Regions from separate parts of the Streptomyces sp. NPDC033174 genome, predicted to be linked through region 1. Evidence: riboswitches for the same ligand, from Rfam matches in the RefSeq annotation. Region 1 holds a riboswitch; each other region holds the start of a gene.
The links. Region 1 has a riboswitch for cobalamin ahead of ACZ5VC_RS07700 (ribonucleoside-diphosphate reductase subunit alpha). Riboswitches for the same ligand answer to the same signal wherever they lie in the genome.
Positions count from the first base shown of each region.

Region 2: linked by a shared signal. The riboswitch ahead of ACZ5VC_RS00335 (cobalamin biosynthesis protein) and the one ahead of ACZ5VC_RS07700 (ribonucleoside-diphosphate reductase subunit alpha) in region 1 are both predicted to bind cobalamin.
Region 3: linked by a shared signal. The riboswitch ahead of cobN (cobaltochelatase subunit CobN) and the one ahead of ACZ5VC_RS07700 (ribonucleoside-diphosphate reductase subunit alpha) in region 1 are both predicted to bind cobalamin.

Region 1 is NZ_JBVIPQ010000002.1:304,536-311,934, forward strand. Features, by position in the region: gene ACZ5VC_RS07680 (tetratricopeptide repeat protein) at 1-206, shown strand, start outside; gene def (peptide deformylase) at 268-897, shown strand; gene ACZ5VC_RS07690 (ribosomal maturation YjgA family protein) at 873-1,262, opposite strand; gene ACZ5VC_RS07695 (ribonucleotide-diphosphate reductase subunit beta) at 1,267-2,286, opposite strand; gene ACZ5VC_RS07700 (ribonucleoside-diphosphate reductase subunit alpha) at 2,286-4,634, opposite strand; cobalamin riboswitch at 4,774-4,895, opposite strand; gene ACZ5VC_RS07705 (GNAT family N-acetyltransferase) at 4,958-5,461, opposite strand; gene mctP (monocarboxylate uptake permease MctP) at 5,539-7,173, opposite strand; gene ACZ5VC_RS07715 (DUF3311 domain-containing protein) at 7,170-7,399, opposite strand, start outside.
Region 2 is NZ_JBVIPQ010000001.1:58,038-65,436, reverse strand. Features, by position in the region: gene ACZ5VC_RS00345 (putative cobaltochelatase) at 1-1,351, opposite strand, end outside; gene ACZ5VC_RS00340 (cobyric acid synthase) at 1,473-2,963, opposite strand; gene ACZ5VC_RS00335 (cobalamin biosynthesis protein) at 2,975-3,937, opposite strand; cobalamin riboswitch at 3,973-4,110, opposite strand; gene ACZ5VC_RS00330 (hypothetical protein) at 4,247-4,468, opposite strand; gene ACZ5VC_RS00325 (inorganic phosphate transporter) at 4,481-5,728, opposite strand; gene ACZ5VC_RS00320 (class II aldolase/adducin family protein) at 5,997-6,653, shown strand; gene ACZ5VC_RS00315 (alpha/beta hydrolase) at 6,845-7,399, shown strand, end outside.
Region 3 is NZ_JBVIPQ010000004.1:394,345-401,743, forward strand. Features, by position in the region: gene cobM (precorrin-4 C(11)-methyltransferase) at 1-550, shown strand, start outside; gene ACZ5VC_RS15395 (FBP domain-containing protein) at 590-1,096, opposite strand; gene ACZ5VC_RS15400 (GNAT family N-acetyltransferase) at 1,156-1,854, opposite strand; gene cobN (cobaltochelatase subunit CobN) at 1,851-5,447, opposite strand; cobalamin riboswitch at 5,485-5,618, opposite strand; gene ACZ5VC_RS15410 (cobalamin biosynthesis protein CobG) at 5,659-7,122, shown strand; gene ACZ5VC_RS15415 (precorrin-8X methylmutase) at 7,119-7,399, shown strand, end outside.

The sequences.
Region 1 (7,399 bases):
GCGAGGGCGAGCACCTGGACCCGCACGACCACAGTGAGCCGGGCCACCCCGGGCCGCTCGGCCACCGTTCGCCGGGCGAGCTGTGGGTGCCGGAGCGCGAGTGCGGTATCGCGGCGCCCGCGGGTCTGGTCCGCGGTCTCCTCGACGGCTGGGTGGCGGACAGCCCCGACAGCCGTGAGTGGCGGGATCTCGAAGAAGTCTGCTGACCGCTGCCCGTAGGCTGTACGCGACCACAGGCTGAGGTTTTGAGGAAGGCGTACGGCGGACATGTCGCAGCAGGAGACTGACGAGCAGGTGAACGACGGCTTCGTCGTCGACACGGAGGACTGCGAGGCGCGTGAGCTCGCGTACCGCGAGCGCGGCACGTCGCGCCCGATCACGGTCGTCGGCAACCCGGTGCTCCACAAGGAGTGCAAGGACGTCACCGAGTTCGACGACAAGCTCGCGTCGCTGATCGACGACATGTTCGCCAGTCAGAGGACGGCCGAGGGCGTGGGCCTGGCGGCCAACCAGATCGGTGTGGACCTGAAGGTCTTCGTCTACGACTGCATGGACGACGAGGGCGTGCGCCACGTCGGCGTGGTGTGCAACCCGGTCCTCGAGGAGCTGCCGGCCGACCGCCGCGTCCTCGACGAGGCCAACGAGGGCTGCCTGTCGGTCCCCACGGCCTACGCCGAACTGGCCCGCCCCGACTATGCGGTGGTGCGCGGTCAGGACGCCCAGGGCAACCCGATCAAGGTGCGGGGCACGGGCTACTTCGCGCGCTGCCTCCAGCACGAGACGGACCACCTGTACGGCTACCTGTACATCGACCGGCTCTCCAAGCGGGACCGCAAGGACGCGCTGCGGCAGATGTCCGAGGGCACCCCGCGCTACGAGACCGTCCCGAACGACTGACGCGCGTCCAGGGCGCGGTGGACGGCCCAGCCGGCCGCCGCGCCGACCGCGTACCAGAGCAGATCCGGTGCGTTGAACGAGGTGCCGAGAACCAGCCGCGCGAGAGTGCTGCGCTCGGCCAGTTCCGCGGGGACGCCGGTGAGCTGGAACAGCTCCACCGCGCAGCTGAAGCCCAGTGCGACGCCCGCCGCCGTCAGCGGCCTGACCCGGGGCGCGAGCAGCACCACCAGGGCGAGGATCAGCACGGTGTAGAGCGCGTCCCCCGCGTACTTGGCCACCTCACCCGTCGCCGCCGACCTGATGCCCAGGCCCGCGGCGACGGTGAGCGCGGCGGCGGCGCAGGCCGCCGCCCGGGTGCGGATCACTCGCTCAGAAGTCCTCGTCCAGGTCGACGGAGCCCTCCACCGCCACCTGGTACGCGGACGGCCGGCGCTCGAAGAAGTTCGTCAGCTCCTGGACGCCCTGGAGCTCCATGAACGCGAACGGGTTCTCGGAGCCGTACACCGGGGCGAAGCCCAGACGCGTCAGGCGCTGGTCGGCGACGCACTGGAGGTACTCGCGCATCGACTCGGTGTTCATGCCGGGCAGGCCGTCACCGCACAGGTCGCGGCCGAACTGCAGCTCCGCCTCGACGGCTTCCTTCAGCATGTCGGTGACCTGCTGACGCAGTGCGTCGTCGAAGAGCTCGGGCTCCTCCTTGCGGACGGTGTCCACGACCTCGAAGGCGAAGTTCATGTGCATCGTCTCGTCGCGGAACACCCAGTTGGTGCCGGTCGCCAGGCCGTGCAGCAGACCGCGCGAGCGGAACCAGTAGACGTAGGCGAAGGCGCCGTAGAAGAACAGGCCCTCGATGCACGCCGCGAAGCAGATCAGGTTCAGCAGGAAGCGGCGGCGGTCGGCCTGGGTCTCCAGGCGCTCGATCTTCTCCACCGAGTCCATCCAGCGGAAGCAGAACTGCGCCTTCTCCCGGATGGAGGGGATCTCCTCGACCGCGTCGAACGCGGCGGCGCGGTCGGCCGGATCGGGCAGATAGGTGTCGAGCAGCGTCAGATAGAACTGGACGTGCACGGCCTCCTCGAAGAGCTGCCGGCTCAGGTACAGCCGCGCCTCGGGGGAGTTGATGTGCTTGTAGAGCGTGAGCACCAGGTTGTTGGAGACGATCGAGTCGCCCGTCGCGAAGAACGCGACCAGTCGGCCGATCATGTGCTGCTCGCCGGGGGTGAGCTTGGCGAGGTCGGCGACGTCGGAGTGCAGGTCGACCTCCTCCACCGTCCAGGTGTTCTTGATCGCGTCCCGGTAGCGCTCGTAGAAGTCCGGGTAGCGCATCGGCCGCAGGGTCAGCTCGAAGCCCGGGTCCAGAAGGTTCTTCTCGGCGTTGGTCGTCGTCATTACTGGCAGGCCTCGCAGGACTCGGGGTTCTCAAGGGAGCAGGCGACGGCCTCTTCGGGCGTGGCCTGTACGGGGATCGGCGCGGCGGCGGCCGCGCGGGCGATCCGGGTCGCCGGGCGGGAGCGCAGGTAGTACGTCGTCTTCAGCCCCCGCTTCCAGGCGTAGGCGTACATCGAGGAGAGCTTCCCGATGGTCGGCGTCTCCAGGAAGAGGTTCAGCGACTGCGACTGGTCCAGGAACGGCGTGCGGTCCGCCGCCATGTCGATCAGGCCGCGCTGCGGGATCTCCCACGCCGTGCGGTACAGCTCGCGGACATCGGCCGGGATCCAGCTGAAGCCCTGCACCGATCCGCTCGCCTCGCGCAGCGCCTCCCGGGTCTGCGCGTCCCAGACGCCGAGCTTCTTCAGCTCGTCGACCAAGTAGCCGTTGACCTGGAGGAATTCACCGCTCAGCGTCTCGCGCTTGAAGAGGTTGGAGACCTGCGGCTCGATGCACTCGTACACGCCCGCGATGGAGGCGATGGTCGCCGTCGGGGCGATGGCGAGCAGCAGCGAGTTGCGCATGCCGACCGAGGCGATCCGGGCGCGCAGCGCCGCCCAGCGCTCCGGCCAGTTCAGCTCCACGTCGTAGTGGTCGGGGTGCAGGACACCGCGTGCGGAGCGGGTCTTCTCCCAGGCGGGGAGCGGGCCGCTCCGCTCGGCGAGGTCCGTGGAGGCCTCGTACGCGGCGAGCATGATCCGCTCGGCGATCCTCGTCGACAGGGCGCGGGCCTCGGCCGAGTCGAACGGCAGCTTCAGCTTGAAGAAGACGTCCTGGAGGCCCATGGCGCCCAGGCCCACCGGGCGCCAGCGGGCGTTGGAGCGGCCCGCCTGCTCGGTCGGGTAGAAGTTGATGTCGACGACCCGGTCGAGGAAGGTGACGGCCGTACGGACCGTCTCGTCGAGGCGCTCCCAGTCGATGTCTCCCGAGGCGAGCACGAACGCGCCGAGGTTGACCGAGCCGAGGTTGCAGACGGCCGTCTCGCCGTCGTCCGTCACCTCCAGGATCTCGGTGCACAGGTTCGAGGAGTGGACCGTGTGGCCGGGCTCCGCCGTCTGGTTCGCGGTGCGGTTGGACGCGTCCTTGAAGGTCATCCAGCCGTTGCCGGTCTGGGCGAGGGTGCGCATCATGCGGCCGTACAGATCCCGGGCCGGCATGGTCTTGCGGGCCAGGCCCTTTGCCTCGGCCGCGCGGTAGGCGGCGTCGAAGGCGTCGCCCCAGAGGTCGACCAGCTCGGGCACGTCGGCCGGGGAGAACAGCGACCACTCGGCGTCGGCGTTCACCCGGCGCATGAACTCGTCGGGGATCCAGTGCGCCAGATTGAGGTTGTGCGTACGGCGCTGGTCCTCACCGGTGTTGTCGCGGAGCTCCAGGAACTCCTCGATGTCGGCGTGCCAGGTCTCCAGGTAGACGGCGGCGGCGCCCTTGCGACGGCCGCCCTGGTTCACGGCGGCGACGGAGGCGTCGAGGGTCTTGAGGAACGGCACGATGCCGTTGGAGTGCCCGTTCGTGCCGCGGATCAGCGAACCGCGGGCGCGGACGCGGGAGTACGAGAGTCCGATGCCGCCGGCGTGCTTGGAGAGCCGCGCCACCTGGTGGTAGCGGTCGTAGATCGAGTCGAGCTCGTCCTGCGGGGAGTCCAGCAGATAGCAGGAGGACATCTGCGGGTGCCGGGTGCCCGAGTTGAAGAGCGTGGGGGAGGAGGGCAGATAGTCGAGCCGGCTCATCAGGCCGTACAGCGCGGCGACCTCGTCCAGCGCGCGGACGCTCTCGTCCTCGGCGAGCCCGGCGGCCACCCGGAGCATGAAGTGCTGCGGGGTCTCGACGACCTTGCGGGTGATCGGGTGCCGGAGCAGATAGCGCGAGTACAGCGTCCGCAGACCGAAGTAGCCGAAGCGGTCGTCCGCGTCGGGGTCGATGAGCGTGTCGAGCCGTGCCGTGTGGAGACGGACGAACTCGGCCGTGCGGTCGGCGATCAGGCCCTCGCGGTGGCCGACGGCGACCGACGCGGAGAACGACACGGCGCCCTGGCCCGCGGCCTCGTCCGCGATCGTGCGGGTGAGCAGCCGGGCGGCGAGCCGTGAGTAGGCGGGGTCCTCGGAGATCAGGCCGGCGGCCGCCTCGGTGGCCAGCTCCCGCAGTTCCGCCGCGTCCGAGCCGGCGTGCCGGCCGCGCAGCGCGGCGGCGGCGACCCGTCCGGGGTCGGTGTCGGGCAGATCGGCGGTGAGGTCGGTCAGGATCCGCAGAAGCACGGTCCCGGGTCCGTCGGTCTCGATCGCCGATGCCGGATCGGCGGGCGCGATGGTCACGTGGGGGCTCTCCCTCGCTCGGCTCGGGGCCGGCGGGGGAGGCGGCGGGGCGCACGGGCACACACCGGCGAGCGGTGGATGCGCGGCGTCCACCGGCCCACTCCACGAGGCCCGGACGTCTTCGGCGCCAGGACCGGACGGACCAGGCGCACCATCGGCAGGTGTTCGGACTTGAGGGTGCGCAAACGCACCTGACACACCGTTGCGGGACAGTTCCGGATTCGCACCGGATTCCCCTGCGGCGACAGCGAGCATGAGCATACATGTGGGGGGAGATGGATGCGTCACCCCCCACATGTTGTGTCTTCGCGCGTGGAGGGCGGTCAGAGCTCCAACGCGTAGGTGAGCAGCGGCGCGAGCTCGGGGACCGGTGACCAGTCCCGCTCGGGGGTCCTGGTGAACCCCAGGCGCTCGTAGATCCGGTGCGCGGAGACCATGGCGTGCTGGGTCGACAGCACCAGCCGTACGCAGCCCTCGGTCGCCCGTGCCCGCTCCACACAGGCCCGTACGAGAGCCTCCCCGACGCCCCGCCCCCGCGCGTCCTTCGCGACCGCGAGCATCCGGAACTCGGCCTCGCCCTCCCGGGCGACATCGGCCCAGGGCCCGCCGGAACCGACGAACGTCACTCCCCCGAGCAGCCGTCCGGCACGGTCGACGGCGACCAGGACCTCGGCCTGCGCGGCGCGCCGTGCCACGTCCCGCAGGACGTGCAGATAGGCGTCGTCGCCGCCGAAGTCCAGGAGCCCGTCCCCGAGATAGGCCTGCGCAGTGATCTCGCCCAGCTCCTCGTACTCGGCGGGGGTGACGCGTCTGAGGGTGAAGTCCATGGGGATCAGTGTGCCCGGCGGGCACGGCGAAGGGCCCGGAGTTTCCTCGCGTAGACTCCGGGCCCTTCGTGCGCTGGTCAGTGGCCGCCCGGCGCCCCCGCCGTGGCCGGCGGCAGCTCCACCTGCACGCCCGGGTCGCCCGCGTCCGCCGTGTAGTCCGACGGGGACGTCTCGTCGATGCCGTCGGGGGCCTTGAGGGCCCGCAGGACGAAGGTCAGGACCACCGTCACCACCACATTGAGGACGAACGCGGTGAGACCGATGTAGCCGATCTCGCCGATGCCCGGGATCTCCGCGGACGAGCCGCCGAAGTGCTTCTGCGTGGGGCTCGCGACGCCGTACGCGGCCGCCGTGCCGTAGACCATGCCCACGGCCCAGCCCGCGAGCAGCGCCCAGCGGTGGCACCAGCGGGTGAACAGACCGCCCACCAGCGCCGGGAAGGTCTGCAGGATCCAGATGCCGCCCAGCAGCTGGAAGTTGATGGCGACGGTCTTGTCCATGGTGAGGACGAAGGCCAGCGCTCCCACCTTCACCAGCAGCGACACCAGCTTGGACACCTTGGTCTCCTGCTCCGGAGTGGCGTCCGGCTTCAGGAAGTCCTTGTAGATGTTGCGGGTGAAGAGGTTCGCGGCGGCGATCGACATGATGGCCGCCGGGACCAGCGCGCCGATGCCGATGGCGGCGAAGGCGACACCCGTGAACCAGTCCGGGAACATGTTCTCGAACAGCTGCGGGATGGCCAGCTGGCCGTTCTTCACCTTCACGCCCGCGGCAATCGCCATGAAGCCGAGCAGCGCCAGCAGCCCCAGCATCAGTGAATAGAGCGGCAGGATCGTGGTGTTGCGGCGGATCACGTCACGGCTGCGCGAGGAGAGCGTCGCGGTGATCGAGTGCGGATACATGAAGAGCGCGAGGGCCGAACCGAGCGCGAGCGTCGCATAGCCCCACTGGCCCATCTCCCCGGGCACCAGCGCGCCGCGCGGCTTGCCGGTCGCCGGGTTGATCTGCGCGTACGCCTCACCGGCCCTGGCGAAGATCTCGTCGAAGCCGCCGAGCTTGATCGGGATGTAGATGATCGCCACCGCGATGACGATGTAGATCAGCGTGTCCTTGACGAACGCGATGAGCGCCGGGGCCCGCAGACCCGAGGAGTAGGTGTACGCCGCCAGGACACCGAAGGCGATCAGCAGCGGCAGGTCCTTGACGAACCAGTGGGTGGTCTCGCCGCCGCCCACGCCCATCACGTCGAGCACGGCCTGGATGCCGACGAGCTGGAGCGCGATGTACGGCATGGTGGCGAGGATGCCGGTGACCGCGACCGCCAGGGAGAGGCCCTTGGAGCCGAAGCGGCCGCGGACGAAGTCGGAGGTGGTGACGTAGCCGTGCTTGTGCGACACCGACCACAGCCGCGGCAGGAAGGTGAAGATCAGCGGATAGACCAGGATCGTGTACGGCACGGCGAAGAAGCCCGCGGCGCCGGCCGCGTAGATCGCCGCCGGGACGGCCACGAAGGTGTACGCGGTGTAGAGGTCGCCGCCGAGCAGGAACCAGGTGACCCAGGTGCCGAACGAGCGCCCGCCCAGGCCCCATTCGTCCAGGCTGTTCTCGTTCTCCGCTCTGCGCCAGCGCGAGGCGAGGAAGCCCAGGACCGTGACGGCCAGGAAGAAGAAGATGAAGACGGCGAGTGCGACGCCGTTCACGCCGTCCTTCACTTCGACGCACCTCCCTTGCGGGCGCGCTGGTCACGCTGCCACAGCTGGTAGGCGGTCATGGTCAGCGCGGTGGAGATGAGGACCCAGAGCATCTGGTACCAGTAGAAGAACGGCATGCCGAGGAACGTCGGCTCCACCTTGGCGTAGGAGCTCACCCAGAGCATCGCCACGAACGGCACGACGAGGCAGAGCGCCACCACCACCCTCACGGGCGTGACGGCAGGTT
Region 2 (7,399 bases), on a different contig from region 1:
CCAGATGCAGCTTGGTGAGCGCCCCGCGCGGCCGCCGCGACCCGGTGGTCCTGCCGTGCTCGGTACGGGCCCGGGATCGGCGGCCCGCCGCGCCCTCGCCCAGCCCGGGAACGCTCAGCATCTTCGTGCGGAACGGCTCGGCGGCCTTCACGGGCGCGCGCTCGCCGGCGCCCCCACCGGGGGGCGGTGGCGGCGCGCTCTCCTCGGACTGGGCGCTCTCCGGCGTCTGAGCGCCGTCGGGGCCGTCGCCCTGGGGCGGCACACCGCCCCCACCACCGGGGCCGCCGCCGTCGGGACCCGGATCCGGGTCGTCGTCGCCCTGCCCGTCGTCCTCGTCCTCGCCCTTGAACTCCTCCAGCGTCTCGTCGAGCTTGTCCTCGTCGAGGCCGGGGGCGTCGAAGGGGTTGCGCCTGCGCCGGTGGGGGAGGGCCAGCAGCGCGGCCTGCCGAACGTCGTCGGACGTGACCTCCGTACGCCCCGCCCACGCGGCCAGCGCCGTCGCCGTCCGCGCCATCACGATGTCCGCGCGCATGCCGTCCACCTCGAACGCCGCGCAGGTGGCGGCGATCTGCAGCAGCGCCGCGTCGCCCAGCCGCACCTCGGGCAGCAGCGCCCGGGCGGCCACGATCCGGTTCCGCAGCGCCGTCTCCTCGCCGGCCCAGCGCGCCGCGAAGGCCGCCGGATCGTCGTCGTGGGCCAGCCTGCGCCTGACCACCTCGACCCGCAGCTCCGGATCGCGCGAGGCCGCGACCTCCACCGTGAGCCCGAAGCGGTCCAGCAACTGCGGTCGCAGCTCGCCCTCTTCCGGGTTCATGGTCCCGACGAGCAGGAAACGCGAGGCGTGCCGGACGGAGACGCCTTCACGCTCGACGTACGAGGCGCCCATCGCGGCGGCGTCCAGCAGGAGGTCGATCAGATGGTCGTGAAGGAGATTGACCTCGTCCACGTACAGGATTCCCCGGTGCGCGGCGGCGAGCAGCCCCGGCTCGAAGGCCTTCACGCCCTCGGCGAGCGCCCGCTCGATGTCCAGCGCACCGACGAGCCGGTCCTCGGACGCGCCCACCGGCAGCTCCACCATCCGGGCCGGACGGGACGCGGCCGGACCGGTCTCGTGAGGGCCGTCGGGGCACTGAGCGTCGGGAGCCGCCGGATCGCAGCTGAAGCGACAGCCCGCGACCACCGGCACCTCGGGCAGCAGGTCGGCCAGAGCCCGCACGGCGGTGCTCTTGGCGGTCCCCTTCTCGCCGCGTACGAGGACACCGCCCACCGCCGGGCTGACGGCGTTGAGCAGCAACGCCAGCCGCAGGTCGTCCATGCCGACGACGGCGGTGAACGGATACCGGGTGCTCATCGGGTGATCGCTCCTTCAAATCGCAGTCGTTCGGGTCGCTGTCGTTCGGGTCGCTGTCGTTCGGGCCGACGGTGTGCGGGACGCGGTCGTTCGGGTCGTGTGCCTGCGCCGCCCGCCGGGCTCACGGGGCACCCGGCGGGACGAACGGCAGTCCCGAGGGCGGACCCTGTTCGATGAGCCGCATCAGCGCGTCGGTGTCGGCGTGCTCCTCGATCAGATCGCCGAGCCGGTCCAGCTGCTCCTCGCGCAGTGTGCCGAAGCTGGTGTCGGGCGACGGGACGAAGCGGCGGCCCGCCGCGGCCGCGACCCGCCGCAGGAACGCCCGCCGGAACCCGTCGCTCTCCAGCGACCCGTGCCAGTGCGTCCCCCACACCGAACCGACCCGGCAGCCGTCCAGGAACGGCTCCCCGCCCCGCACGTCGGCGACGCCGTGGTGGATCTCGTACCCCTCGACCCGCTCGCCGAGGGCCTCGCCCACGGGCCGCGCGAGCGTCTTCTCGGGCGCGAAGCGCACCCGTACCGGCAGCAGCCCGAGCCCCTCGACCGCCCCGGCCCTGGACTCGACGTCGTCCTCGATGTGCTCGGACAGCGCCTGGAAACCGCCGCAGATGCCGAGGACCGGCCGGCCCTCCGCCGCGCGCCGCGCGAGCGCGTCCGCGAGCCCGCGCTCGCGCAGCCACGCCAGCGCCTTCACGGTGCCCCGTGTGCCGGGGACGACCACCAGGTCCGCGTCGACGAGCTCCTCGGCCCGGTCCACGAACCGCACCACCACACCCGGTTCGGCGGCGAGCGCGTCCACGTCCGTGAAGTTGGACATCAGGGGTACGGCACAGACCGCCACCCGCAGCACGTCCTCACCGACCGGCGGCGCGACGACGGACTCCCGCACCGCGCCGCGCAGGGACACCCGCAGCCCGTCCTCCTCGTCGATGCCGAGTCCGTGCGCGTAGGGCAGCACACCGAACGTCCGCCGCCCGGTGAGCCCGTGGAGCATCTCCAGGCCCGGCTCCAGCAGGGTCACGTCGCCGCGGAACTTGTTGACCAGATAGCCCGCGATCAGCTCCTGGTCCTCGGGTGCGAGCAGCGCCGTCGTCCCGAAGAACTGCGCGAAGACCCCGCCCCGGTCGATGTCCCCGACCACGACGACGGGAAAGCGGGCGGCCCGCGCGATTCCCATGTTCACGATGTCCGTACGCCGCAGATTGATCTCCGCCGGACTGCCGGCCCCCTCGCAGATCACGGCGTCATACGTGCCCCGCAGCTCCTCCAGGCACGCCACCACGGGCTCGAAGAGCTCCCGCTGCCTTCCCCCGTGGTAGCCGCGGGCGCTCAACTCGCCCACCGGCTTGCCCATGAGGACGACCTGGCTGGAGCGGTCGCCGCCCGGCTTGAGCAGCACCGGATTCATCAGCGCGGTCGGCTCCACCCGGGCGGCCTGCGCCTGCATGGCCTGGGCGCGCCCGATCTCGGCGCCCTCGCGGGTCACGAAGGAGTTGAGGGACATGTTCTGCCCCTTGAAGGGGGCGACCTTCACGCCCTGCCGGACCAGCCAGCGGCAGATGCCCGCCGTGACGACACTCTTGCCCGCGTCGGAGGTGGTCCCCGCCACCATCAGTCCGCCGCTCACGCACGCCTCCCCTTGATGGACCCGGCGGCCAGCCGTCCGGCCACACACACCGCGAGGGCCAGCGCGCTCACCCGGCGCGACAGCCGCACCGCGCGTTCGATGTCCGCGACCCCGACGTCGCGGCCCTCTGCGTTCAGTACGGGCCGGTGCTCGACCCGTCCGGCGTACGAGAGGGTGCCGCCGAGCCGTACGCCCAGCGCGCCCGCGAAGGACGCCTCCACCGGCCCCGCGTTGGGGCTCGGGTGCTTGGCGGCGTCCGCCCGCCAGGCGCGCCGCGCGCCGCGCGGGTTCCCGCCCGCGAGCGTCGCCAGGACGGCGGTCAGCCGGGCGCCGGGCCAGCCGGCCACGTCGTCGAGGCGGGCCGACGCCCACCCGAACCGGCGATACCGGGGGGACTTGTGCCCCACCATCGCGTCCAGGGTGTTCACGGCGCGGAAGCCCAACAGGCCCGGCACGCCCCCGAGCGCGCCCCACACCAGCGCCCCCACCACGGCGTCGGACGTGTTCTCGGCGACGGACTCCACGACCGCGCGGGCGATCCCCGGGCCGTCCAGCGCCTGCGGGTCGCGGCCGCACAGATGCGGCAGGCGCTCGCGGGCCACGTCGATGTCACCGGCGGCCAGAGCCCCGCCGACGGCGCGTGCCTCGCGCCCCAGGGACGTACCGCCCACGACGGACCAGACGGACGCGGCGGTCAGGGCGACGGCGGCGGCGCGCCGGCCGCGAACGGCGCGGGCGGCGAGCGCGGCGGCCGCCACGGCGCCTCCGGCGCACACCGCGGCGTGCGCGGCGCCCCAGCCCCGGTGGTCACGCCACAACACGCCCTCGACGGCGCCGGCTGCCCTCCCGAACGCGGCGACGGGGTGCCCGCGGCGGGGATCGCCGAGAACCAGATCGGCCACCAGACCGGCGGTGGCGCCGTACGCGAAGACAGCTGTGGCTGTACTACGGCCAGGCATGGCGCAATGTCCTCACTCAGGGTCCGCGCCCTGGCTCGACGTGACCGGCGGTGAGAGTTCCTGGCTCCCGAGCTCGCGCTCGGTCACAGTGGCGGGACCGCGCCGGATTCGCACCGGACTTCCTCTACTGCCGCCGTAAATGGCCTCGGCAGTCCACCACGCTGCCCGAACGCCCGTCAACTCACCGTTGACCTGCGGCAGCACACTGTGCGCAGGCCCACAGCGCCCTGGAACGGGCCCGGAAAACACGACGGCCGGGAGGCCCTCACCCGAAGGTGGGAGCCGCCCGGCCGTGCGCCGTGCGGATGATCAGACGACGATCAGATAGATGCCGTACGCCACGGCCGCCGCGCACAGCGCGAAGCAGGCATAGGCGCCGGTGCGGGCCATGGTGGCCGACCCGCCCTGAGCGGCGGCGGACTCCTGCTTGGAGAGGCCGACGATGCCGAGGGTGAAGAGGCCCACCAGGGCGACGGTGGCCACGAGACTGACACCGAAGACGGTGCCGAGAGCTGCCCAGTCGATCTTCATGCGGTTCGTTCCTTACACCGTTGCCGGAGCGCTGGGGGCTGCCGGGTCGACGGGAGCCGGCGACGGGATGGTGGTCTTGAGGTCGTCGGTGAGGGTGCCGGCCGGCGGCGGGGAGACGGCCGCGATGGCGGTCGTCACGACGCCCGCGGGCTCCGCGATCTCATCGTCGGTGACGTTGTGGTGGTCGATCGGCTTGCGGCGCGACAGCGTCCAGATCACACCGGAACCGGCGATCAGGAGGACGGCGGTGGCGGCGACGCCCCAGGAGCCCTGCCCGGTCAGGAACCCGGCGGCGGCGGCGACCAGACCGGCGGCCGGCAGGGTCAGACCCCAGGCGACGAACATCCGGGTCGCGGTCGACCAGCGGACCACGCCGCCCTTGCGGCCGAGGCCCGCGCCCATCACGGCGCCGGAGCAGGACTGGGTGGTGGAGAGCGAGAAGCCCAGGTGCGAGGAGGCCAGGATGACCGTGGCGGCGCTGGTCTGGGCGGCGAAGCCCTGCGGCGGCCGGAGGTCGGTGAGGCCCTTGCCCATGGTGCGGATGATGCGCCAGCCACCGAGGTACGTGCCCATCGCGATCGCCAGACCGGCGGCGACGATGACCCACATCGGAGGGTTGGAGCCGGGGGCGAGGACGCCGCCGGTCACCAGGGCCAGGGTGATGACACCCATGGTCTTCTGGGCGTCGTTGGTGCCGTGCGCCAGGGAGACGAGACCGGCCGAGGCGATCTGACCGGCCCGGTAGCCCTTGGCGGTGGCCTTCTCGTCCGTACGGCTGCCGATCTTGTACGTCAGCCGAGTGGCGAGCATCGCGGCGAGACCGGCGACGATCGGCGCGGCCACGGCGGGAAGCAGGACCTTGGTGACCACGACGCTGCCGTTGACCGACGACCAGCCGGCCGACATGACCGCGGCGCCGATGAGGCCGCCGAAGAGCGCGTGGGACGAGCTGGACGGCAGGCCGAGCAGCCAGGTCAGCAGGTTCCAGAGGATGGCGCCGACGAGCGCCGCGAAGATCACTTCTGTCTTGATGCCGGACTCGTTGATGATCCCGCCGGAGATCGTCTTGGCGACCTCCACGGACAGGAACGCGCCGACGAGGTTGAGCACGGCGGACATGGCCACCGCCGTCTTGGGCTTGAGGGCACCGGTCGAGATGGTCGTCGCCATCGCGTTGGCGGTGTCGTGGAAACCGTTCGTGAAATCGAACACGAGAGCTGTCACGACCACAATCGCGAGCAGCAGCGTGATGTGTTCCATTTACCCAGGCAATCGTTTGACGTCAGTGGCTCGATGAACGTAGGCAACCTGAGTGAACGGAAGATGAACTGGGAGGGGCATGGTGGTGACCCCATTAGGGGGTCTCTCGCTCCGCTTGCCGATGTGACCGGCGGTAGGCCCGGTGGATACGGGCCGTACGAGGCATTGCCTCCTCTTCGCTCACTCTTCGGACGGTCTGCCCGATGCATCAGAAGAGATCCTGATCACGTGGCGGCCGTCTTCGCGACCTGGCTGGCACGATCGCCGTATGGAACGTGAGATCGAGCGGGCGTGGCGCGACCTGGTGGACACGGCCCGCAGAACGGTGGCGGACGGCCTGGTCGTCGGCACCTCGGGCAATGTCTCCGTACGGGTGGGAGAGCGGATCCTCGTCACCCCCAGCGGGGTCCCCTACGACCGGCTGACCCGCGAGGACGCCGTCGCCGTCGATCTCGACGGCACCCGCGTCCTCGGCGAGCTGGCTCCCACCAGCGAGCTGCCGACGCATCTGGAGATCTACCGCGCCACCTCCGCCGGAGCCGTCGTGCACACCCATGCCGTGCACGCCACGGCGGTCTCCACTCTCGTGAGCGAGCTCCCGCCGGTCCACTACATGAGCGGCGCCCTCGGCGGCCCCGTCCGCGTGGCGCCGTACGCGCTCTACGGGACGCGGGAGCTGGCGGCGCACACGCTCCGGGCCCTGGACGGCCGTACCGGCTGCCTGCTGCGGAACCACGGAACCCTCACCTACGGGGACACCCTCGACGAGGCCTACGACCGCACCGCGCAGCTGGAGTGGATGTGCCGCCTCTGGCTCGCCGCGAGCTCCGTACCGGGCCTCAGCCCGTCCCTGCTCTCCGACGCCGAACTCCACGAGGCGGGAGAGAAGCTCCAGGCCTACGGCCAACCGCACCCGGCCGGCTGACCAGGCCGCTGACCGGGCCCAGCGGCCTCTGCCCGCTGGCGGCCGGCCGGAGTACGCGCCGTGCCGACGCTCCCTCGGGCGCTGCGCGCGGCGGGTTCGACCGACCGCGGGCCGAGCCCGTACAGGCCGTCGGCCGGCGCAGGCGTCCGCGCCCACTGGCACCCGCCCCCGCCCGCGCCGACACTGGGACAGTGCGCCCGGCTAAAGCGACGGCAGCGGCCGTCACCACACTGATCGGTGTCGGCGCGGCCGCGATCGCGGCCGGTCGGTACGCCTCCGACGCCGCCCTGAAGGCGCGGCCCGGCAGACCCCTGCCCGGTGACCCCCGGCTCACCGTCCACGACACCGCCCCCGGCCGGATCACCCTGACCCGCAGCCTTGCCGCGCTGCGCCCGGGAACGTACGGCCTCGAGGGCAACGGCGTGCACGCCGTCGTCGGCCCGGTCCTCGACACGGCGGCGCACACCGCGGACACCGTCGTGCGCCGGCTGGAGCGCGTCGAGCACGGCACCCTCCTCACCGGCACCCACGTCCGGCTCACCCCCGAACTCCACAGCGGCACACCGGCCACGGCGGCCGGTGTCGACTACGAGGACCTGGAGGTGCCCGGCGAGCTGGGCGCCCTGCCCGCGTGGTTCGTCCCCGGCGCCCGCTCCACCTGGGTCATCACCGTGCACGGCCTCGGCACCACCCTGCGCCATCCGCTGAACCTGCTCCCGTGCCTCAACGGTCTGCGGTTCCCGGTG
Region 3 (7,399 bases), on a different contig from region 1:
CCGCGCGCACGCGGAGGGCCAGGACGTGGCCCGGCTGCACTCCGGGGACCCGTCCGTCTTCAGCGCGGTCGCCGAGCAGATGCGGCGCCTCGACGCGGAGGGCATCGACTACGAAGTCGTCCCCGGCGTCCCCGCGTTCGCGGCGGCTGCCGCCGCGCTCAAGCGGGAGCTGACCGTCCCCACGGTCGGCCAGACGGTCATCCTCACCCGCATCGCCCAGCAGGCCACCCCCATGCCGCCCGGCGAGGACCTGGCGACCCTGGGCCGCAGCGGCGCGCTCCTGGTCCTGCACCTGGCCGCCCGCTACGTCGACCGGGTCGTCGGCGAACTGCTCCCGCACTACGGCGCCGACTGCCCGGCGGCGGTCGTCGCGATGGCGAGCCGCCCGGACGAGGTGGTGCTGCGGGGCACCCTGGACGACATCGCCGCGCAGACCAAGGCGGCGGGGATCACGAAAACGGCGGTGATTCTGGTGGGCCGCACGCTGGCCGCCTCCCAGTTCCGGGACAGCCACCTGTACGACCCGGAACGGGACCGGCACGTCTGCTGAGCCCGTCCGAGGCCGGCCCGAGCCCCCTCGCGGCGGCGCTCAGCGCGTTTCGAGGACCTTCGCCACGAACGCCCCCACGTTGCCCGTCATCCGCTCGACCCGCTCGTCGAGCGTGAGCGTCTCCTCGTAGCGGGGCCGCGTCGCCGGCTGCCGCTTCTCCCGGACGTAGAGAGGGCACGCCAGGTCGGCGCAGGCGTAGATGCCGACGGTGTTTCCCTGGCGGCCCGCCGCGCCCGCCCGCGGCGCGGCGAAGAGGGACACCCCGGAGGAGGCGTGGCCGGTCAGACAGAACTGGCACAGGCTCGACTTGATCGCGCTCGTGCGGACCTTGTCCGGGGTCCGCAGGGTGATGCCGACGGGGCCGCCGTCGGCTCCCGGCACCACGAGGTGGCTGCGCAGGGGCGCGCCCGGGTCGCGCCAGCCCAGGAAGTCGAGGTCGGCCCAGGGCAGCTCCCCGAAGTCGAGGGGGAGCTTGAGGCGGGCGGCCTCACCCTTGGAGCAGTTGGCGAACGAGCCGCGGATCTGTTGTTCGGTGAGAGGTTCCACGCCGGAGAACGGTACGGAAGAGGACGGATCGAGGCATCCGGGTTTCCGCCCGGGCTGCCTCAGGAGCCGTGGACCTCGGTCACTTCCAGCACCCGCGCCGTGATTCCCCCGGCCGTCCCCAGCGCCGCGCGCTGCGGAGACGCCAGGAACGACTCGTACGCCTCCTTGTCCGGGAAGCGCAGCAGGTGCACCTCCGCGAGGCCGTCGCCCGTGCGCAGGCGCCGCTCCAGGCGTCCGCCGTGGGCGGGCAGGAGCGCCAGGACGGCGTCCTCGTAGCGAAGGGCCGCTTCCGCCGCGTCCTCGGGAAAGTCGACGAGCACGGCGAGCTGGAAGGAGAGCGCGGCCCCGTCCAGCGGCTTCCAGAAGGTCACGTCGCTGTGCCCGCCCGGAATTCCCGGCGTGCGGCCCGTCTCCACATAGCCGTGGCGCAGATAGAAGGGCGGGGCCTGGAAGGAGTACGAGGAGACGGTCATCCGCGTGCAGCCGCGGCGTCGCGCCTCCTCCTCGGCCGCGCGCATCACCTTGCTGCCCCAGCCGCCGTGCCGGTGGTCGGCGCGCACCCACAGCAGCTTGATGAAACCGCAGCCGCCCCAGGTCGCGCCCGTCAGCCCGCCGATGAGCTCGCCGTCGGCGTCGGTGACCCGGACGGACAGGCCGGCCTCGTCGTAGGCACCGGTCGTCCGCTGGTTGAAGGCGGTCAGCTCGTCGCCGAGCCGCTCCTCGAGCTGCTCGTCCTCGCCGCCCACCGTCAGGTTCACTCGTCGTCCTCCAGGTCGCCCTCGGTCTCCAGGAAGACCTGCCGCAGCCGCTCCAGGACCTCCGGGTCCGGCTTGGCCCACATGCCCCGGGACTCCGCCTCCAGGAGGCGCTCCGCGATGCCGTGCAGCGCCCACGGATTGGCCTCCTGGAGGAAGGCGCGGTTCTCCGGGTCGAGGACGTACGCCTCGGTGAGCTTGTCGTACATCCAGTCGGCCACGACCCCGGTCGTCGCGTCGTACCCGAAGAGGTAGTCCACGGTCGCCGCCAGCTCGAACGCGCCCTTGTAGCCGTGGCGCCGCATCGCCTCGATCCAGCGCGGGTTGACGACGCGTGCCCGGAAGACGCGGGACGTCTCCTCGACCAGGGTCCGGGTGCGGACGGTCTCGGGGCGGGTCGAGTCGCCGATGTAGGCCTCGGGGGCCGTGCCCCGCAGCGCGCGCACGGTCGCCACCATGCCGCCGTGGTACTGGAAGTAGTCGTCCGAGTCCGCGATGTCGTGCTCGCGGGTGTCCGTGTTCTTCGCGGCCACCGCGATCCGCTTGTACGCGGTCTCCATCTCCTCGCGAGCCGGACGCCCGTCGAGCTCGCGGCCGTACGCGTAGCCGCCCCACACCGTGTACACCTCGGCGAGGTCGGAGTCGGTGCGCCAGTCCCGGGAGTCGATGAGCTGGAGGATGCCCGCGCCGTACGTCCCCGGCCGGGAGCCGAAGATCCGGGTGGTGGCCCGCCGCTCGTCGCCGTGCTCCGCCAGGTCCGCCTGCGTGTGGGCCCGTACGTGGTTCTGCTCGGCCGGCTCGTCGAGCGACGCCGCGAGCCGCACCGCGTCGTCGAGCAGCGCGATGGTGTGCGGGAAGGCGTCCCGGAAGAAGCCCGAGATGCGCAGCGTGACGTCGATACGGGGACGGCCCAGCTCCGCGAGCGGGATCGCCTCCAGGCCGTTGACCCGGCGCGAGGCGTCGTCCCAGACGGGACGGATGCCCAGCAGGGCCAGGGCCTCGGCGACGTCGTCGCCGGAGGTGCGCATCGCGCTCGTGCCCCACAGGGACAGGCCCACGGAGGTCGGCCAGTCGCCGTTGTCGCTGCGGTAGCGCTCCAGCAGCGAGTCGGCCAGTGCCTGGCCGGTCTCCCACGCGAGACGCGAGGGGACGGCCTTCGGGTCGACGGAGTAGAAGTTCCGGCCGGTGGGAAGCACGTTGACCAGGCCGCGCAGCGGCGAGCCGGACGGCCCAGCCGGGACGAAGCCGCCGTTCAGCGCGTGGACGGCGTGGTCGAGTTCGTCGGTCGTCGCGGCGAGGCGCGGCACGACCTGGCGGGCGGCGAAGTCGAGGATGTCGACGACCGCCTGGGGATGACCGGCGGCCACGGTCGCGACGGATCCCGGGTTCCAGTCGGCGTCCTCCATCGCCTGGACGAGCGCGCGGGCGGCGGCCTCCGTCTCGTCGGCGGCGGTGCGGGTCGCGGCCGACTCGTCCAGGCCCAGCGCCTCGCGCAGGCCGAGGAGCGCCTGCGTTCCGCCCCAGATCTGGCGGGCGCGAAGGATGGACAGCACCAGGTTGACCCGCTCGGGGCCGGTCGGGGCGCCGCCGAGGACATGCAGGCCGTCGCGGATCTGCGCGTCCTTGACCTCGCACAGCCAGCCGTCGACGTGGAGCAGGAAGTCGTCGAACCCGTCGTCGTCGGGGCGGTCTTCGAGCCCGAGGTCGTGGTCGAGCTTGGCGGCCTGGATCAGCGTCCAGATCTGCGCGCGGATCGCCGGAAGCTTCGCCGGGTCCATCGAGGAGATCGCCGCGTACTCGTCGAGCAGCTGCTCCAGGCGGGCGATGTCACCGTAGGACTCGGCCCGCGCCATCGGCGGTACGAGATGGTCGACGAGGGTCGCGTGGACGCGCCGCTTGGCCTGCGTGCCCTCGCCCGGGTCGTTGACGAGGAAGGGGTAGACCAGCGGCAGGTCACCGAGGGCGGCGTCGGGGCCGCACGCGGCGGACAGACCCGCGTTCTTGCCGGGCAGCCACTCCAGGTTGCCGTGCTTGCCCAGGTGGACCATGGCGTCGGCGCCGAAACCGCCGTCGTCCGCCGAGGCGGCGATCCAGCGGTAGGCGGCCAAGTAGTGGTGCGACGGCGGCAGGTCGGGGTCGTGGTAGATCGCGATCGGGTTCTCGCCGAAGCCGCGCGGCGGCTGGATGAGGACCAGCAGATTGCCGCGCCGCAGCGCGGCGAGGACGATGTCGCCCTCCGGGTTGCGGGAGCGGTCCAGGAACATCTCGCCGGGCGGCGGGCCCCAGTGCCGCTCGACCGATTCCCGGAGTTCGGCCGGCAGGGTCGCGTACCAGCGCTTGTAGTCGGCGGCCGGGATACGGACCGGGTTGCGGGCGAGCTGCTCCTCGGTGAGCCAGTCCTGGTCGTGGCCGCCCGCCTCGATCAGCGCGTAGATCAGCTCGTCGCCGTCGCCGGAGACGAGACCGGGTACCTCCTCCCGGCCGAAGTCGTATCCCTCGGTCTGGAGGCGGCGCAGCAGGGCGACGGCGGAGGCGGGGGTGTCGAGGCCGACCGCGTTGCCGATGCGGGAGTGCTTGGTCGGGTACGCGGAGAGGACCAGCGCGAGGCGCTTCTCGGCGTTCGGGATGTGCCGCAGACGCGCGTGGCGCACGGCGATCCCGGCGACCCGGGCCGCGCGCTCGGCGTCGGCGACGTACGCGGGCAGGCCGTCCTCGTCGATCTCCTTGAAGGAGAAGGGGACGGTGATGAGGCGGCCGTCGAACTCGGGCACCGCGACCTGGCTGGCGGCGTCGAGCGGCGAGAGGCCCTCGTCGTTCTCCTCCCAGGCGCTGCGCGGGCCGGTCAGGCACAGCGCCTGCAGGATCGGTACGTCGAGGGCGGCGAGCGCGCCCGCGTCCCAGGCCTCCTCGTCGCCGCCGGCCTGCGCCTCGGCGGGCTTGGTGCCGCCGGCCGCGAGCACGGTGGTGACGATCGCGTCGACGGAGCCGAGGCGCCGCAGCAGTTCGGGCTCGGGAGCCCGCAGGGACGCCACGTACAGCGGCAGCGCCTGGGCGCCCTTGTCCTCGATGGCGGCGCAGAGCTCGGCGACGAAGGCGGTGTTGCCGCTCATGTGGTGGGCGCGGTAGTAGAGCACGGCGACGGTCGGGCCGTCGGTGCGTCCGGGAGTGCGCTCCAGCGGGCCCCACGTCGGCGCGGCGGCGGGCGGCTCGAAGCCGTGGCCGGTGAGCAGGACCGTGTCGGACAGGAAGCGGGCGAGCTGTTCCAGATTGTCCGGTCCGCCGTGCGCGAGGTAGGCGTGCGCCTCGGTCGCGACACCGATGGGGACGGTGGAGGCCTCCATCAGCTGCGCGTCGGGAGCCTGTTCGCCGGTGAGGACGACCAGCGGCTTCTGGGCGGCGCGGAGGACGTCCAGTCCCTCCTCCCAGGCGCGGACGCCGCCGAGGAGGCGTACGACGACCAGGTCGGCGTCCTCCAGGAGGGCGGGCAGGTCGCCGGTCGTCAGCCGGGACGGGTTCGCGAACCGGTAGGCGACCGGACCGCCGGCCGCGCGGGCGCTGAGCAGGTCGGTGTCGGAGTGCGACAGCAGCAGGATCACGTGCGCAGGCCCTTCCTCGGGGTTGTCCGCGCCCCGGGTGGTCGTATGGACGGCGGGAGTTCCTGACTCACCGGACCTTTCGGCCGGCTCACAGTGGCGGGACCGCGCCGGAATCTCACCGGGCTTCCTCCCTAGGGTCGTGGACCCTGTGCCGTTCTGCATAGTAGAGGCTGCCCGTACCGGGCAGGGGGGCGCCCGCGAGCACGTGGGTATGCTCGCCGCCATGCCGCCCACCCCACCCACAACGCCCAACAGGGGCGAACCTCTCATACGGGACCGTGGCGACGCCTGTCCCGGGGCGCTCCGGCTGCACCCCGCCGATGACGGGCGCCTGGCCCGACTCCGCCTGCCCGCAGGCAGGTTGACGCGCCGTCAGGTACTCACGCTGGCCGACGCAGCGGAGACTCTGGGTGACGGGCATCTCAGCATCACCTCGCGTGGCAACGCCGAGCTGCGGGGCCTGGGCGAGGGCTGTGGGGCGGATCTCGCCGAGCTCCTCGCGGAGGCCGGTCTGCTGCCCTCCGAGACGCACGAGCGTGTCCGGAACGTGGTGGCGTCCCCGGCGGCGGGTCTGGACGGACTGGGCTCCGGCGACGTGCAGTTGTGGGCCCGGGAGCTCGACGCGCTGCTGTGCGCGACGGACTGGGCGGCGGCGCTTTCCGGTCGTTTTCTCTTCGTCCTCGACGACGGACGGGGGGATGTGGCGGGACTGGCCGGCGATGTGACCTTGATCGCAGAGACCGGGGACGTGCCCCGGGGGATCGGGGGTGCGGCGCGGGGGGCGGCGATTCCGGCGCACGAGTCCTCGGCACCGGAGCTCGCGGAGGTGCCACGGGAGCTCGCCGGCGCGGCGCGGGGGGCTGCGGACGCGGCGCCGGAGCGCATCGATGTGTCACCGGCCACGGCGGGTGCCGCGCGGGTGACCCTGCACGTCGGCGGCCGTGCCTTCCGTGTCGCCGCCGCCGACGCCCCCCGGGCCGCCCTCGTCGCGGCGGAGGCCTTCCTCGCGGCCGCCCGCGCGGCCGGAAACGGCGCCTGGCGCGTGCGCGAGCTGCCCGCCGGGCAGGAACCGGACGTGGCGGCGTACGCGGAGCGGGCGGGGATCGCGGCGGAGCCCGTACCCCCCGCGCCCCTGCCCACCGGCGCGCCCCCCGCCCCCGGCCTCCTCGGCGACACCGCGCTGTCGGTCCTCGCGCCGCTCGGCCGCCTCTCCGTCGCCCAACTGCGGGCCCTGCTGCCCGCCGTGGACACCGGCGAAGTGCGGCTCACCCCGTGGCGCGGCGCGGTCGTCACCGGCTTCGCGGACCGCGCCGCCGCCGGGGCGCGGCTGCGGGAGCTCGCGGCCGAGGGCCTGATCACCACCCCCGAATCGCCCTGGGCCGGCGTCGGCGCCTGCACCGGGCGCCCCGGTTGCGCCAAGTCCCTCTCCGACGTCCGCGCGGACGCCGCCCCCGGCCTCACCGGCGGCCTCGCCCCCGGCCCCGGCGGGCTGCCCGTCCACTTCTCCGGCTGCGAGCGGCGCTGCGGCCATCCGCACGGCGCGTGGGTGGATGTGGTCGCGACGGCCGACGGCCAGTACGACGTGAACGGCGTCCCCACCCCCCGTACCTCACTGGCCGCCGCGGTCTCGGCGGCCCGTACCCGTCCCCGTACCCCTCCCGGCACCACGAGATGAGCGAGAGCAGAGTGTTCGACTACGAGAAGGACGGCGCGGAGATCTACCGCCAGTCCTTTGCCACCATCCGCGCCGAGGCGGATCTCGCGGGCCTGCCCGCCGACGTCAGCCAGGTCGCCGTACGGATGATCCACGCCTGCGGGATGGTCGACCTCGTCCGCGATCTCGCCTACACGCCCCAGGTGGTGGCCCGCGCCCGCGAGGCGCTGCGCGCCGGGGCGCCCATCCTGTGCGACGCGCAGATGGTCGCGAGCGGCGTGACCCGCAAGCGCCTGCC